One region of the Streptomyces sp. NPDC005070 genome, then DNA from elsewhere that is predicted to be linked to it. Evidence: riboswitches for the same ligand, from Rfam matches in the RefSeq annotation. Region 1 holds a riboswitch; the other holds the start of a gene.
The links. Region 1 has a riboswitch for glycine ahead of gcvP (aminomethyl-transferring glycine dehydrogenase). Riboswitches for the same ligand answer to the same signal wherever they lie in the genome.
Positions count from the first base shown of each region.

Region 1 (8,627 bases):
GAGGCTGGTCAAGGGGCTGTGGCCGCCGCGGGTGTCGCGCGCCCAACTCATCGTCGCGGTGCTGCTGTTCGGTCTGGGATTCGGCCTGGCCGTCCAGGTGGCGTCCAACAGCGACGGCGACAGCGCGCTGCGCGGCGCGCGCCAGGAAGATCTCGTGCGCATTCTCGATGAACTCGACAGCCGGACTCAGCGTCTTGAGGACGAGAAGCAGGGTCTCGAGGATCAGCGCACCGAGCTGGAGAACAGCTCGGACCAGGCCGAGGAGGCCCGCAAGCAGACGGTCGAGAAGGAGAAGCAACTCGGCATTCTGGCGGGCACCGTGGCCGCGCAGGGGCCCGGCATCACGTTGACCATCGACGACCCGAAGGGGACGGTCAAGGCGGACATGCTGCTCGACGCCATCCAGGAACTCCGCGCCGCCGGTGCGGAGGCGATCCAGGTGAACGGCGTGCGCGTGGTCGCCGGTACCTATCTGTCCGACTCCGGGAGCGGAGTGAAGGTCGACGGGAACAAGATCACCCAGCCCTATCGTTTCAAGGTCATCGGCAAGCCGCAGGACCTTGAGCCGGCCCTGAACATCCCGGGAGGCGTGGTGCAGACACTGGAGAAGGAGCAGGCCACCGTCACGGTGGACCGCTCGACGAAGATCGTCGTAGATGCCTTGCGACCGGCGGAGCGGCCTGACTACGCTCGGTCGTCCTCCCGGTGAACGGCGGTCGGATGCCGGCCGTCGGGCGAGGGCGGGAGGTTGCGGGGGGTCGGCGCACCGAATGGGTGGTGCGTGGTGGAAACTGTCTGGTGGATACGGACGTTGTGAGGATGTCCGGGTCGACCGGTGTGTTCAATCAGGGTTCGTCCTGCCCCACGGGCGGGTCTGTTTCGGTCAAGGGGAATCGCCCGTGAAGTTGTTTGCGAAGTTGTTCGGCAAGAGCTCGCGAGAGGACAGCGGCGACAGCGCGGCTGCCCGCCATCGCGCACCGCGCCAAGGGGACGCGGAGTCCCAGAGCGGCGACCGCCCGCTGTTCCGGGACCAGGTCGGCGGTCCCGCTGGTCAGGGCGCGTCGTCTGTTGACCCTGGCCAGCCCGGCCGCATAGGTTTCGGAGAACCGTCAGCCTCGAGCGCGGGCGGAGGGTACGCCTCCGACCCGTATGCGTCCCATGCCCCTGGTGGGCAGCCGCGGCAGGAGGATCCGTCCATGTCGGCCCAGGTGTGTACGAGGTGCGGGAACCGCAACGCGGAGAACAGCCGGTTCTGTTCCAACTGCGGTGCGCCGCTGCGGGGCGGACCGGAGCGTCCGTCGGAGACGACGTCCACGATCTCCATCTCCGGCATCGAGGCCTACGACGCCGAGGTGACGGGCCAGACGCCCTCGCCGATGCTCTCCCCGGAGGCGCAGGCGGCCGTGGACGCGCTGCCGGTCGGTTCGGCGCTCCTGGTGGTGCGCCGTGGCCCCAACTCGGGCAGCCGCTTCCTGCTGGACGGTGAGCTGACCACGGCGGGGCGTCATCCGCAGAGCGACATCTTCCTCGACGACGTGACGGTGTCGCGCCGCCACGTGGAGTTCCGTCGCGTCGCGGACGGTTCGTTCACGGTCGCCGACGTCGGCAGCCTGAACGGCACGTACGTCAACCGGGAGCGGATCGACCAGGTCCCTCTGTCGAACGGTGACGAGGTGCAGATCGGCAAGTACCGGCTGGTCTTCTACGCGAGCCAGCGGGGCATCTGACCCTCCCCCGACTCCGTCCGGGGGCCACCGAGGGAATGTCCATGCTTCAAACACCGAGCGGCGGTGCCGGCAGCGGTACCGCCGCCGCGGACAGTGGGCTGATGAGCATCGGCGCGGTGCTGAGTCTGCTGCGCGACGAGTTCCCCGAAGTCACCATCTCCAAGATCAGGTTCCTGGAGTCGGAGGGGCTCGTCGAGCCACGGCGGACCCCGTCGGGGTATCGCAAGTTCAGCCCGGACGATGTCGAGCGCCTCGGCCATGTGCTGAGGATGCAGCGTGACCACTACCTCCCGCTGAAGGTGATCCGCGAGCATCTGGACGCGATGGCGCGCGGTGACCAGGTGCGTCTGCCCTCTGTCGGCCGCCAGCGTGACGCGGGGGAGCAGGAACCCCTCGGGGAGCTCTACGGCGAGCCCGAGGGCCCCACGGTGGCCCGGGTGGGCCGTGAGGAGCTGCTGGCCGCCGCCGAGATCGGTGAGCAGCAGCTCCAGGAGTGGGAGTCGTACGGACTGATCGGTCCGCTGCCCGACGGTGTCTACGACGCGGAGGCGGTGACCGTCGCCGCGCTCGTCGTCGAGCTGGGACGCTTCGGGATCGAGCCGCGCCATCTGAGGGCGATGAAGGCCGCGGCGGAGCGTGACGCGGGACTGGTGGACCAGGTGGTCGCCCCTCTGCGGCGCCACCGCAATCCGCAGACCCGGGCGCACGCGGAGGCCCGTACGAAGGAACTGGCGGGCCTCACGGTGAAGCTGCACGCTGCGCTCGTGCAGACCGCGCTGGGCGTGCGTCTGCGCTGATACGCGCCACCGGCGCGGACTGTGGATCGTCCACCCGTTCTGTGCCCGACTACCCAAACGTCCCGGGCACGGCCTAGGGTTGCTGTGTGAACGAGCTCGATGTCGTAGGTGTCCGGGTCGAAATGCCCTCCAACCAACCGATCGTGCTTCTGCGTGAAGTGGGAGGCGACCGCTACCTCCCCATCTGGATCGGACCGGGGGAGGCGACGGCGATCGCCTTCGCTCAGCAGGGCATGGCCCCCGCCCGACCGCTGACCCACGACCTGTTCAAGGACGTGCTGGAGGCCGTCGGCCAGGAACTCACCGAAGTACGCATCACCGACCTGCGTGAGGGCGTCTTCTACGCCGAGCTCGTCTTCGCCAGCGGGGTCGAGGTGAGTGCCAGACCGTCCGACGCCATAGCGCTGGCGTTGCGCACCGGAACGCCCATCTACGGCAGCGACGGGGTGCTCGACGACGCGGGAATCGCGATCCCGGACGAGCAGGAGGACGAGGTGGAGAAGTTCCGCGAGTTCCTCGACCAGATCTCGCCCGAGGACTTCGGCACCAACAGTCAGTGAGCCGGCCGGGCGGAGACGCGCTTCGGGCGGCATTTGCCTGCGGCGAGTGTGGTGTGCCGCGGCCCGCGCCGAGAGCATTCGGCTAGCCTTTCCCCGCGGTAGGGCACGGGAAACCACTCTTAGGGTGATAATCACCCGGCGTGCCGAGTGTGGCGATCGTTGACGCGCCCCGGGTGACTGCCTACCGTCGAGAAGGCAGGTCAAGGACGGAGGTCGGCGTGAGAAGCAGCGGCGACGGTACGGCTGGGGGTGCTCCCGGACACGGTCCGGGAGAGAGCGGCCCGTACCCTCCCCCAAGCTCTCGGCTCGGCTCGAGCAGGGGGCGCCCCCATCACGGCAGCGCGGCCGAACATGTTCCGGTGCGGTCGGCAGCAGTGCCCGACGAGGGAGGGACGGTTCCCGAGGAGGTCGGTTACCGCGGGCCCACGGCGTGTGCCGCCGCGGGCATCACCTACCGGCAGCTCGACTACTGGGCGCGGACCGGACTGGTCGAGCCCAGCGTGCGTCCCGCCTACGGGTCGGGGACGCAGCGCCTCTACAGCTTCCGGGACGTGGTGGTCCTGAAGATCGTCAAGCGGTTCCTCGACACCGGGGTGTCGCTGCAGAACATCCGCACCACGGTCCAGCACCTCAGGGAGCGCGGCTTCCAGGACCTGGAGCGCATGACGCTCATGAGCGACGGCGCGACGGTCTACGAGTGCACCTCCCCGGACGAGGTCCACGCACTGCTGCAGGGCGGCCAGGGCGTCTTCGGCATCGCCGTGGGCGTGGTGTGGCGGGACGTCGAGGGCGCCCTGTCCCAGTTGCACGGAGAGCGCGTGGACACCGGTGAGACGCTCCTCGCGCACCATCCCGCGGACGAACTGGCGCGCCGGCGCAACCGTGCGGTGTGAGCCGCATCCGATGACGCGATGCCCCGGTGGCCCGGGGCATTGTCAGTGGCGTAGGGCAGCATCGGAGATGTGAGAACCGCGCCCACGATCCTGCATCTCGACATGGACGCCTTCTTCGCCTCCGCGGAGCAGGCGTCCAAGCCGAGCCTGCGCGGGAAGGCGGTCGTCGTGGGCGGGCTCGGACCCCGTGGAGTCGTCGCCACCGCGTCCTACGAGGCACGCGTTTTCGGGGTGAACTCCGCGATGCCCATGGCCCAGGCCCGCAGGCGCGCACCGAACGCCGCCTATCTCGTGCCGCGCTTCGGGTTGTACCGAGAGGTCAGCGAGCAGGTGATGGCGCTACTGCGGGCCCTGTCGCCGCTGGTGGAGCCGCTGAGCCTGGACGAGGCGTTCGTGGACCTGGAGGCGGGCGGGGCGGCGTGGGACGAGGCGTCGGCGCGGCTGACCGGCGTCAAGCTGCGTGCGGACATCCGGGCCGTCACGGGGCTCACGGGATCGGTGGGTCTGGCGGCCTCCAAGATGGTGGCGAAGATCGCCTCGGAGCAGGCCAAGCCCGACGGTCTCGTCCTCATCGAGCCGGGCACCGAGCGGGCGCTGCTGGGGCCGATGTCGGTGCGGACGCTGCCGGGTGTGGGGCCGGCCACCGGCGACCATCTGCGCAGGGCCGGCATCACCAGCGTCGAGGAGCTCGCCGAGGCGGGCGAGGACGAGCTCGTACGACTCCTGGGGAAGGCTCACGGGCACGCGCTGTTCGCGATGGCGCTGGCCCACGACGAGCGGCCCGTGGTGGCCGAGCGGGAGACCAAGTCGGTGTCGGTCGAGGACACGTACGACGTGGACATCCACGACCGGGTCCGGGTGGAGCTCGAGGTGCAGCGACTCGCGGACCGGTGCGTGCGGCGGCTGCGCGGGGCCGGACTGTCGGGGCGGACCATCGTGCTGAAGGTCCGCCGGTACGACTTCTCGACGCTGACGCGGTCCGAGACGCTGCGGGGGCCCACGGACGACCCCGGCGTCGTCCGGGAGGCCGCCGCCCGGCTGCTGGAGGGCGTGGACACGACCGGCGGCGTCCGGCTGCTGGGGGTCGGTGTGTCCGGGCTCGCCGACTACACGCAGGAGGACCTGTTCGCGCAGGCACAGGCCGCGGCCGTGGGGGAGCCGGTGGCCGAGAAGCATGCCGGGGACGAGCCGGCCGAGGTGACCGGCGCGGCCGAGGTGGCGGCGGCCGAGCGGAGGTGGCCCTCCGGGCACGACGTGTGTCATGCCGAGTACGGGCATGGCTGGGTGCAGGGGAGCGGGCTGGGGCGGGTCACGGTGCGGTTCGAGACGCCGTACTCCGAGCCCGGCCGGGTGCGGACCTTCCGGACGGACGATCCGCGGCTCGAACCGGCCGACCCGCTGCCGCTGGTGGAGCGAGGACCCGAGGACGCCGGCGGGACGCCGGCGGGCCCCGGGCCGTCGGTGTCAGCGGCCGGGACGCGTGGTCCCGGCCCGGGGGCTCAGGTGTCCTCGGAGCCCGCGAGTCGGCCGAAGTCCCGGTCCGGTGGGGGCGGGGACGCCACGTCGAGGCCGTAGTGGTGGTAGAGCTGGAGCTCCTGTTCGGGGGAGAGATGGCGCCCGACGCCGAAGTCGGGGGCGTCCTTGATCAGGGCCCGGTCGAAGGGGATACGCAGGGTCCCCTCGATGATCTCGCTGGGCTCCAGGGGCACGAAGGCATCCCTGCTGAACAGCCCGGTGCGTATGGCCGCCCACTCCGGGACGCCGGTCGCGTCGTCGAGGTACACCTCGTCGATCGTGCCGATCTTGGTGCCGTTGCTGTCGAACGCCTTGCGGCCGATCAGGTTGCGCGGATCGATGTCGGTCTGCACGGTCCCTCCAGTGGTCGCAAACTCATCCGTAAGTACTACAAAAGAGCACATTTGTGAAGGCGGCCACTCGAGGGCTGTCGGCTTGTCCTCGCTGGTAGGCTGGCAAGCGGCTGCTGATCCCGTGCGGGAGAGTCCTCCGGATTTTCACCGGAGGCGCCGAAGGAGCAACTCCTCCCCGGAATCTCTCAGGCTCACGTACCGCACGGACGAGGTCACTCTGGAAAGCAGGGCGGGTGTCGATGGCCTCCGCTCTCACCGACGGTGAAAGCCGGGTTGTCCGCGGGACCATCCGGTGAAACTCTCAGGTTGAGATGACAGAGGGGGAGGCCGTCGGGGTACCCGTGCCGGGGTGCCCCTCGAAGGTCGCGTCAGACCAGGAGGCCTCCGCCATGACCGCCCCTCGCATTCCGCTCTCCGAGCTCGAACAGGGCATTCCCTTCGAGCAGCGCCACATCGGACCCGACTCCGAAGCACGGGCCAAGATGCTCGCGCAGGTCGGATACGGCTCGCTCGACGAGCTGACGGCCGCCGCGGTGCCGGACGTGATCAAGAACGTCGAGGCCCTGAACCTGCCGGCCGCGCGCACCGAGGCCGAGGTACTGGCCGAGCTTCGCTCCCTCGCGGACCGCAACCAGGTGCTCGGCTCCATGATCGGCCTCGGTTACTACGGTACGTTCACGCCGCCGGTGATCCTGCGCAACGTCATGGAGAACCCGGCCTGGTACACCGCGTACACGCCGTACCAGCCGGAGATCTCGCAGGGCCGTCTCGAGGCGCTGCTGAACTTCCAGACCGTCGTCGCCGAGCTGTCCGGGCTGCCGACCTCCGGCGCCTCCCTCCTCGACGAGGGCACCGCCGCCGCCGAGGCCATGGCGCTGTCCCGCCGCATGGGCAAGAACAAGAAGGGCCTCTTCCTGGTCGACGCGGACGCCCTGCCGCAGACCGTCGCCGTCATAGAGACCCGTGCGGAGCCGACCGGCGTCGAGATCGTCGTCGCCGACCTCGCCGACGGCATCCCGGCCGACCTCGCCGGGCGTGAGATCAACGGCGTGCTGATCCAGTACCCCGGCGCCTCCGGTGCCGTACGCGACATCAAGCCGCTCGTCGAGCAGGCACACGAGCTGGGCGCGGTTGTCACCGTCGCCGCCGACCTGCTCGCCCTGACCCTGCTGACCTCGCCCGGCGAGCTCGGCGCGGACATCGCCGTCGGTACGACGCAGCGCTTCGGCGTGCCGATGGGCTTCGGCGGTCCGCACGCCGGCTACATGGCGGTCCGCGAGAACTTCGCGCGCAGCCTTCCCGGCCGCCTGGTCGGCGTGTCCGTGGACGCCGACGGGCACAAGGCGTACCGCCTCGCCCTGCAGACGCGTGAGCAGCACATCCGCCGGGAGAAGGCGACCAGCAACATCTGCACCGCTCAGGTGCTGCTCGCCGTGATGGCCGGCATGTACGCCGTCTACCACGGCCCCGAGGGCATGCGGACCATCGCACGGCGTACCCACCGCTACGCCACGGTGCTGGCCGCCGGGCTCACCGCCGGCGGCGTCGAGGTCGTCCACGGCGCCTACTTCGACACGCTCACCGTGCGGGTCCCGGGCCGTGCCGCCGCGATCGTGGCCGCCGCCCGCGTCAACGGCGTCAACCTCCACCCCGTCGACGCCGACCAGGTGTCGATCTCGTGCGACGAGACGACCACCCGCGAGCAGCTCGCCGCCGTGTGGAGCGCGTTCGGTGTCGAGGGCGACATCGAGGCGCTGGACGCGAGCACCGAGGACACCCTGCCGGCCGCGCTGCTGCGCACCGACGCGTACCTCACGCACCCCGTGTTCCACGACCACCGCTCCGAGACGGCGATGCTGCGCTACCTGCGCAAGCTCTCCGACCGCGACTACGCGCTCGACCGCGGCATGATCCCGCTGGGCTCCTGCACCATGAAGCTCAACGCGACCACCGAGATGGAGTCGGTCACCTGGCCCGAGTTCGGGCAGCTCCACCCCTTCGTGCCCGCCGAGCAGGCACAGGGCTACCTGACGCTGATCCACGAGCTGGAGGACCAGCTCGCCGAGGTCACCGGCTACGACAAGGTGTCGCTCCAGCCCAACGCCGGTTCGCAGGGCGAGCTGGCCGGTCTGCTGGCCGTCCGCGGCTACCACCGCGCCAACGGCGACGACCAGCGCACCATCTGCCTCATCCCGTCCTCCGCGCACGGCACCAACGCCGCCAGCGCCGTGATGGCCGGTATGAAGGTCGTCGTCGTGAAGACCGCGGACGACGGCGAGATCGACGTCCAGGACCTGCGCGCCAAGATCGAGCAGTACCGCGACGAGCTGTCGGTGCTGATGATCACGTACCCCTCGACGCACGGTGTCTTCGAGGAGCACGTCGCCGACATCTGTGCCCAGGTGCACGAGGCCGGCGGCCAGGTCTACGTCGACGGCGCCAACCTGAACGCCCTGGTGGGTCTCGCCAAGCCGGGTCACTTCGGCGGCGACGTCTCGCACCTGAACCTGCACAAGACCTTCTGCATCCCGCACGGCGGCGGCGGCCCCGGCGTCGGCCCGGTCGGTGTGCGCGCACACCTGGCGCCGTACCTCCCGAACCACCCGCTCCAGCCCGAGGCGGGTCCCGAGACCGGCGTCGGCCCGATCTCGGCCGCTCCCTGGGGTTCCGCGGGCATCCTGCCCATCTCGTGGTCGTACGTCCGGCTGATGGGCGGCGAGGGCCTCAAGCGCGCCACGCAGGTGGCCGTGCTCTCCGCCAACTACATCGCCAAGCGCCTGGA
Region 1 covers NZ_JBSFZS010000045.1:44,113-52,739, reverse strand. Annotated here, with positions in the region: gene ACWEBX_RS17705 (DUF881 domain-containing protein) at 1-709, shown strand, start outside; gene ACWEBX_RS17700 (FHA domain-containing protein) at 771-1,727, shown strand; gene ftsR (transcriptional regulator FtsR) at 1,769-2,524, shown strand; gene ACWEBX_RS17690 (bifunctional nuclease family protein) at 2,611-3,084, shown strand; gene ACWEBX_RS17685 (MerR family transcriptional regulator) at 3,303-3,977, shown strand; gene ACWEBX_RS17680 (DNA polymerase IV) at 4,047-5,552, shown strand; gene ACWEBX_RS17675 (PRC-barrel domain-containing protein) at 5,477-5,845, opposite strand; glycine riboswitch at 5,960-6,056, shown strand; gene gcvP (aminomethyl-transferring glycine dehydrogenase) at 6,235-8,627, shown strand, end outside.

Region 2 (8,627 bases), on a different contig from region 1:
CTGCCACTCCGAGGCCGTGCACATCGCCCTGCGCGAGCCCGTCACCGCCGCGGCGGTCGAGGAGGCCCTGGCCGCGACGCCCGGGCTGCGCGTCCACCGCCGCTCCCACAGCCCCTCGTACCCGATGCCCCGCACCGTCTTCGCCCGGCGCGAGGACCGGGCGCTGGTCCACGTCGGCCGCGTCCGTGTCGAGCCGGAGGACGACCGCGCCCTCGCGCTCTGGGTCGTCGCCGACAACCTGTGGGTGGGCGCCGCCCTGAACGCGCTCCAGATCGTGGAGCTCGCCGCGAAGAACGGATGGCTGGGATGACGGGCCGTCGCGCCCCGGACCCGCGGCCGCTGGTGCTGAAGTTCGGCGGCTCCGCCTTCGCCGACCTCGACGGCTACCGCCGCGTGGCCCGGTACGCGGTGCGTCGCGGGACCGAGGAGGAGCGCCCGGTGGTCGTCGTGGTGAGCGCGATGTCCGGTACGACGGGCAGACTCCAGCAGACCCTGGACGCGCTGGCCGCCGACCCGCCCGCCCGGGCCGCGGCGATGCTCCTGACCGCCGGCGAGACGGTGAGCGTCGCCCTGCTCGCCGCGGCGCTCGACGCCGCGGGCGTGCCCGGCTGCCCGCTGCCCGCGGCGTCCACCGGGCTCCTCGCCGAGGGGCCCGGCGACCGGGCGGAGCTGGTCTCGGCCAGTCCCGAGGCGCTCTCCAGGGCCCTGGCCGACTGCCCGATCGCGGTGGTCCCCGGCGGACAGGCCGTCGACGCGGCCGGGCGGACCGTCATGCTGGGCCGCAACAGCTCGGACCTCTCGGCGGTGGCGACCGCCGCGACGCTGGGCGCGGACACGTGCGAGCTCTTCTCCGACGTGCCCGGGGTGTGCACCGCCGACCCCCACCTCGTGCCGGAGGCGCGCACCCTGACCCGGATCAGCTACGAGGGAGTGCGCCGGATGTCCCGCCACGGCGCCAAGGTCGTCCACGAGCGCGCCGTGGACTGGGCGGAGCGCGAAGGGGTGCGGCTGCTGTGCCGCCCCTTTCCCTGGAGCCGGGTTCCGGAAGCCGGGACGGCCGTCGGGGCGGGTCCCGCGGCGGCGGCGGTCGTCGTGCTCAAGGACAGCGACGTGTGGTCCTTCCGGTCAGGACGGGAACGCCGGTCGGTGGGCGGACGGCTGCGGGCCGAGGGCCTGACGGTCACCGAGTTCGAGACCACGGACGAGGTGTGTCTGGCGGTGCCCGCCGGGGCGCGGGGCGCGGCCCGGCACGTGCGGACCGCGCGCCTCCTCGACGGTCTGTGCCTGGTCACCACCCTGCGGGCGGACGGCCGGGCCGAACACACCGTGGTGCCGCGACCGGAGGCAGCGGCCGAGGCCCGCAGGCGTCACGGCCTGCTCTACCCGGACACCGCGGACGCCCCGGGACCGGCCGCGCCCCCGCCGCCCAAGGCCCGTTCCGCCCACAGCGACGTCCTCGTCGGCCCGGGAGCCGCCCCCGTGCCGGCCCCCGCGCCGGAGGGAGAGCGCCCCGGCTGACCGGCACGGGCCGCCGCCGGGACGTACCCGCTCAACACTCGATGATGTTGACCGCGAGCCCGCCCCGGGCCGTCTCCTTGTACTTGACGCTCATGTCGGCGCCGGTCTCCTTCATGGTCTTGATGACCTTGTCGAGGGAGACCAGGTGCGAGCCGTCACCGCGCATCGCCATCCGGGCGGCCGTGACGGCCTTCACCGAGGCCATGCCGTTGCGCTCGATGCAGGGGATCTGGACCAGACCGCCGACCGGGTCGCAGGTGAGGCCGAGGTTGTGCTCCATGCCGATCTCGGCGGCGTTCTCGACCTGCTCCGGGCTGCCGCCCAGCACCTCGGCGAGCGCGCCGGCCGCCATGGAGCAGGCCGAGCCGACCTCGCCCTGGCAGCCGACCTCGGCGCCCGAGATGGAGGCGTTCTCCTTGAACAGCATGCCGATCGCCCCGGCCGCGAGCAGGAACCGTACGACCCCGTCCTCGTCGGCGCCCGGCACGAAGTTGATGTAGTAGTGCAGCACCGCGGGGATGATGCCCGCCGCGCCGTTGGTGGGGGCGGTGACCACCCGGCCGCCCGCCGCGTTCTCCTCGTTGACCGCCATCGCGTAGAGGGTGATCCACTCCATCGCGTGGGCCAGCGGATCGCCCTCGGCGCGGAGCTGGCGGGCCGAGAGGGCGGCACGGCGGCGGACCCGCAGCCCGCCCGGCAGGATGCCCTCGCGGGTGATGCCGCGCGAGACGCACGCCTGCATCACGCGCCAGATCCCGAGCAGCCCCTCGCGGATCTCCTCCTCGGTGCGCCAGGCCCGCTCGTTCTCCAGCATCAGGGCGGAGATCGACAGGCCGGTCTCCTTCGTGAGCCGCAGCAGCTCGTCACCCGTGCGGAACGGGTACTTCAGGATCGTGTCGTCGAGCTTGATGCGGTCCTCGCCCACCGCGTCCCCGTCGACCACGAAGCCGCCGCCCACCGAGTAGTACGTCTTCTCCAGGACGAGTCCGCCCGACGCGTCGTACGCGAAGATCGTCATGCCGTTGGCGTGGTACGGCAGGGCCTTGCGGCGGTGCAGGACCAGATCGTCGTCGAAGGAGAAGTCGATCTCGTGCTCGCCGAGCAGCCGGATCCGGCCCGAGGCCTTGATCTGCTCGACCCGCTCGTCGGCGCCCTCCACGTCCACCGTCCGCGGCGAGGCGCCCTCCAGACCGAGCAGCACCGCCTTGGGCGTGCCGTGGCCGTGGCCGGTCGCTCCCAGGGAGCCGTACAGCTCGGCGCGTATCGACGCGACCGGGGCCAGCAGGTCCTCGTTGCGCAGCCGCCGGGCGAACATGCGTGCGGCACGCATCGGACCCACCGTGTGGGAGCTGGACGGGCCGATGCCGATCGAGAACAGGTCGAAGACCGAGATGGCCACGGGAACTCCTTGCTGGTTTCGCCGGACGCCGTTGTCCGACGGAGGTGGTGCGGGACTGCATGGAACGGGGCACCGCGCTCTGCTTCCAGTGTGCGCGGTGCCCCGGATGTCCGTACGAAAACAACCGTACGGGGTGAAAACACAGGACAGAAACCCTGCGGAACTACTTCAGGCCGGGGTACAACGGGTGCTTGTCGGCCAGAGCGGACACCCGGGCCTTCAGGGCGTCCACGTCGGCCGCCCCGAAGGGAGAGGGCGCCTTCAGCGTCTCGGCGATGACGTCCGCGACCTCGGTGAAGTCCTCGGCGGTGAAGCCGCGGGTGGCGAGGGCGGGCGTGCCGATGCGCAGGCCCGAGGTGACCATCGGCGGGCGCGGGTCGTTCGGGATGGCGTTGCGGTTGACCGTGATGCCGACCTCGTGGAGGCGGTCCTCGGCCTGCTGCCCGTCCAGCTCGGAGTTGCGCAGGTCGACCAGGACCAGGTGCACGTCCGTGCCCCCGGACAGGACGTCCACGCCGACGGCCTTCACGTCGTCCTGGACCAGACGCTCGGCCAGGATGCGCGCGCCGTCCAGCGTGCGCTGCTGGCGCTCCTTGAAGTCGTCCGAGGCGGCGACCTTGAAGGAGACGGCCTTGGCCGCGATCACGTGCTCCAGGGGACCGCCCTGGAAGCCCGGGAAGACCGAGGAGTTCAGCTTCTTCGCGAACTCCTTCTTCGCCAGGATGATGCCGCCGCGGGGGCCGCCGAGCGTCTTGTGCGTGGTGGAGGTGACCACGTCCGCGAACGGGACCGGGTTCGGGTGCAGACCCGCCGCGACCAGACCCGCGAAGTGGGCCATGTCGACCCACAGGAGGGCGCCGGCCTCGTCCGCGATCCGGCGGAACTCGGCGAAGTCGAGCTGACGCGGGTACGCCGACCAGCCCGCGATGATCACCTTCGGGCGGTGCTCCTTGGCGAGCCGCTCGACCTCGGCCATGTCGACCAGGCCGGCCTCGTCCACGTGGTACGCGACCACGTCGAACTGCTTGCCGGAGAAGTTCAGCCGCATCCCGTGGGTCAGGTGGCCGCCGTGCGCCAGGTCCAGGCCGAGGATGGTGTCGCCGGGCTGGGCCAGCGCGAACAGCGCGGCCTGGTTGGCGGAGGCACCCGAGTGGGGCTGGACGTTGGCGTACTCGGCGCCGAACAGGTCCTTGACCCGGTCGATGGCGATCTGCTCGGCCACGTCGACGTGCTCGCAGCCGCCGTAGTAGCGGCGGCCCGGGTAGCCCTCGGCGTACTTGTTGGTCAGGACCGAGCCCTGGGCCTCCATGACCGCGACCGGAGCGAAGTTCTCCGAGGCGATCATCTCCAGCGTGGACTGCTGGCGGTGCAGCTCGGCGTCGACGGCGGCGGCGACGTCGGGGTCGAGCTCGTGCAGGGGGGTGTTCATGAGCGACATGCGGGTGACTCCTCAGCCGGCCGTGAAGGCGGTGTACTCGTCGGCGGACATCAGGTCCTCGGGCTCGCCGGCGACGCGCACCTTGAACAGCCAGCCGCCCTCGAAGGGGGCGGAGTTCACCAGGGCCGGGTCGTCCACGACGTCCTGGTTGGCCTCGACGACCTCGCCGTTCACCGGGGAGTACAGGTCGCTGACCGACTTGGTCGACTCCAGCTCGCCGCAGGACTCGCCCGCGGCCACCGTGTCACCGACCGAAGGGAGCTGGGCGTAGACGACATCGCCGAGCGCGTTGGCCGCGAACTCGGTGATGCCGACCGTCGCGACGCCGTCCTCGGCGACCGACAGCCACTCGTGCTCCTTGCTGTAACGCAGCGTCTGGGGGTTGCTCATGACCTGAATTCTCCTGTACGCGGTGGAGTGCTGATGGAGGGAAGCGTGGGTGACCGGGCGGATGTGCCCAGGGTCACGTCCGGCGCCCCGGCGGGCGCCCGTCAGTGCCGGAGCCCCGCGGGGGCATCCGTCAGTGGCGGCGCCCGGAAGGCGTCCGTGTCATGTCCGGCCCCTGCGGACCAGTGTCACTTCTGGCGCTTGTAGAACGGCAGCGCCACGACCTCGTACGGTTCGTGGCTGCCCCGGATGTCGACACCCACACCGGTCGTGCCCGGCGCGGCGTGCGCGGCGTCGACGTACGCCATCGCGATCGGCTTGCCCAGCGTGGGGGAGGGGGCGCCGGAGGTGACCTCGCCGATCACCTCACCGCCGGCGACGACCGAGAACCCGGCGCGCGGCACACGGCGGCCCTCGGCGATCAGGCCGACGAGGACCCGCGGCGGGTTCTGCTCGGCGCGGGCGGCGGCGGCCTCGAGTGCCGCGCGCCCCACGAAGTCGCCGTCCTTCTCGAACTTCACGACCCGGCCGAGGCCGGCGTCGAACGGGGTCAGCGAGGTGGTCAGCTCGTGCCCGTACAGCGGCATGCCCGCCTCCAGGCGCAGCGTGTCGCGGCAGGAGAGACCGCAGGGGACGAGACCGGCCGGGGTGCCCGCGTCGGTCAGGGCCTGCCACACCTTCTCGGCGTCGGCGGGGGCGACGAACAGCTCGAAGCCGTCCTCACCCGTGTAGCCGGTGCGGGCGATCAGGGCCGGGACGCCGGCCACCGTGCCCGGCAGGCCCGCGTAGTACTTCAGGCCGTCGAGGTCGGCGTCGGTGACCGCCTTGAGGATGCCGGGGGACTCGGGGCCCTGCACGGCGATCAGCGCGTACGCGTCACGGTCGTCGCGCACCTCGGCGTCGAAACCGGCGGCGCGCTCGGTCAGGGCGTCCAGCACGACCTGGGCGTTGGAGGCGTTGGCGACGACCATGTAGTGAGCGGAACCGGCCTCGTGCTCGGCGAGCCGGTAGACGATCAGGTCGTCCAGGATGCCGCCGTCCTCCTGGCAGATCATGGTGTAGCGGGCGCGGCCGACGCCGACGGTGGCGATGTTGCCGACCAGCGCGTGGTTCAGGAGGTCCGCCGCCTGAGGTCCGGTGACGGTGATCTCGCCCATGTGGGAGAGGTCGAAGAGACCGGCCTTCGTGCGGACGGCGAGGTGCTCGTCGCGCTCCGAGCCGTAGCGCAGGGGCATGTCCCAGCCCGCGAAGTCGGTCATGGTCGCGCCGAGCGAACGATGCAGGGCATCGAGCGCGGTGTGACGGGGTGCGTTGCTGCTCATCGGTCTGGCTCCCAGGGCATGACGGCGAGGTCGTTCCTCCCCATCTGTCATCGGAACCTGAGAGGTTCATCAAGACCCCACGAATCGGTGGTCCTGACTTGCACCTTGGGTGGGGCCGACGGAGCGGCCCGCTTTTCAGATGTGCCTCGCCCGCGCGGTAACGGTGCCTGAGAGATTCAAGGGAGGGACTTGCTCCTTCGGCGCCCGGGTACACGTACCCAGGACTCTCCCGCGCGGATTCAAGCGGCCGGTATGCAGTTGGCGCGGCCATCATCGCACGCGCTGTCGGATCACGGCAGCCCGCCATCTGTGACCGTGCTGTGGCAGTCCGCGTACGAAAAGAGGAAGCGCCGGGCATTACCTTCTCTTTACACTCGACGGGGATGGGACTCCACATCGAAGGGGAGGACGGTCACGGTGAACAGGACCACGGCGTACGCGACGACCTCGGGTCTCGCACTGCCCGAGCAGCCCGGCGCACCGGCCCGGGAGGCCCGCGGACCGCGTGCCGCGGCCGTCGTGCGGGACCTCCGTGACCGGGTCGGGCACAGTCCGCACGGTCTCCGCTTCGGGGCGCACGACGTGGTCGTGGTCAGCGGACTGCCCGGGAGCGGCAAGTCGACGCTGATGCGGCGGGCCGTGCTGGGCGCGCGCGTCGACTCCCAGGACACCCGCGACCGCTGGGACGGCCGGATGTCCGGGCGCCTGCCGTACGCGCTCTACCGCCCCCTCGTCCGCCTCGCGCACTACGCCGGCCTGCGCCGCGCCCTGCGCGAGGGCGGCGGACTCGTCGTGCACGACTGCGGCACGCAGGCCTGGGTGCGCCGCTGGCTCGCCCGCGAGGCCCGGCGCCGCGGCGGGGCGCTGCACCTGCTGCTGCTCGACGTCACGCCCGGCACCGCGCTGGACGGCCAGCGCGATCGCGGCCGGGGCGTCTCGCGCTACGCCTTCGCCCGCCATCGCGGTGGGGTCGCCCGGCTGCTGCGCTCCGCCGAGCGGGGAGACCTGCCCGAGGGATGCGGCTCCGCGGTGCTGATCGACCGTGACGCGGCGGACGTGCTGCACAGGATCGACTTCGGCCACTGACCGGCAGCGCGCCGCGGGATCGGCTTCGGCCACTGACCCGCCGTGGCGGCCCACTAACCTAACCAGCCGGAACAATGGTTCGAAGCGGACGGTAGACAGATGGACTTTCCGGCACAGGCGCACCCCCATCCGCACGGCGGTTGGCCCGGCAACGAGCTGGAGGAGGTGTTGTCCGCCTCCCTCGGCGTGCCCGGGCCCTCGGCGGCCGCCCGTATCGTCGAGGTGCTCGGCCGCAGCTTCGTGTGGGTGCCGCTGCCCAACGGCGGCGGCCCGCAGAGCGGTCCGCTCGATCTGCCCACGATGGACATCGGCGGGCAGGTCCACGTCCCCGTCTTCAGCTCGGAGGAGCAGTTCCGCCAGGTCGTCGGCGGTCACATGTCGTACACGATCGCGCCCGCCGTGGAGTTCGCCCGCGGGCTCCCCCCGCAGGTCGGCATCGTGGTGAACCCGGACGGCGTGGTCGGCGTGCCGCTGCCGCCGCCTGCCGTCGCCGAGCTGTGCAGGGCCGGGCGGTCCGAGCTGGACGGGGCGGCCAGCGGCGGCCGTGTGCGGCTCTTCGAGCCCGACTGGCAGGACGATCCGATGGACTTCCTGGCCGCTGCCTCGGCGGAGTTCGCCGCCACCGGTGTCGTCCTGAGCGCGCGGCGCTGTCTGGCCAGCGTGGAGGGCGACGCCCCGGTCATGTTCATCGGCGTCGAGCTCTCGGTGTGGGAGGGCGACGCGCGCGCGCTGCCCCTGGACGCCCTGGGCCGCGCCCTCGGCCGGGTCCCGGTGAACATTCCGGTGAACCTGGTTCTTCTCGACGTGGCGCAGGACCCGGTCGGCGAGTGGATGCGGGCGACGGTGCGGCCCTTCTACCAGCACGGTCACTGAACGGCGCGGGTGACGGGGGTGCCCCACGGGTGCGCACGTCCGCCGCGCGGGGCCTCCCGCCGCCCCGCGCGGCGGTTCCCGGCTCTCGACTGCTTCCCCCGGCGGAGCACGATCGCCGCATAAGCTGGTTTCATGGCCTTGTCGAGGTGTTGACGCATGTCGGTAACCGGCGCCTCGGGCGTAAGGGATGAGTTCGTCGTGAATTGTTCGCGAAGGGGCGGTTGAAGGTGAGCGCGTCGGGCACGGCCGCGGCCGGGCAGGTCGAGCACATGCTGCGCCAGGTGACCCCCGGGCGTTATGACGCCTACGAGGCGCTCCTTCGCGCGCTCGCGACCCCGTCGTCCGGCCAGGTGTGGATGCTGCTGTGGCACGGCCAGGCCGGCTCCCCGGACGCCCAGTACGGCAACATGCAGGTGGACGGCTTCGGTTACGCGCCCTGCGTCACCTCCGCCCAGGAGCTCTCGGCCAGTGGCTGGAACCGCAGTTACGAGGTCGTGGACGGGCTGGACGTCGCCCGCACCCTGTACCCGGACCACTTCGGCCTCTGGCTCAACCCGCACGCCCCGAACGGTGGCCTCGGCATTCCGTGGCTGGATCTGCGCCG
Region 2 covers NZ_JBSFZS010000075.1:11,999-20,625, forward strand. Annotated here, with positions in the region: gene ACWEBX_RS24160 (aspartate-semialdehyde dehydrogenase) at 1-310, shown strand, start outside; gene ACWEBX_RS24165 (amino acid kinase family protein) at 307-1,518, shown strand; gene ACWEBX_RS24170 (L-serine ammonia-lyase) at 1,550-2,917, opposite strand; gene glyA (serine hydroxymethyltransferase) at 3,081-4,355, opposite strand; gene gcvH (glycine cleavage system protein GcvH) at 4,368-4,745, opposite strand; gene gcvT (glycine cleavage system aminomethyltransferase GcvT) at 4,931-6,064, opposite strand; glycine riboswitch at 6,099-6,209, opposite strand; glycine riboswitch at 6,210-6,306, opposite strand; gene ACWEBX_RS24190 (AAA family ATPase) at 6,482-7,150, shown strand; gene ACWEBX_RS24195 (enhanced serine sensitivity protein SseB) at 7,250-8,023, shown strand; gene ACWEBX_RS24200 (enhanced serine sensitivity protein SseB C-terminal domain-containing protein) at 8,251-8,627, shown strand, end outside.
Region 2: linked by a shared signal. The riboswitch ahead of gcvT (glycine cleavage system aminomethyltransferase GcvT) and the one ahead of gcvP (aminomethyl-transferring glycine dehydrogenase) in region 1 are both predicted to bind glycine.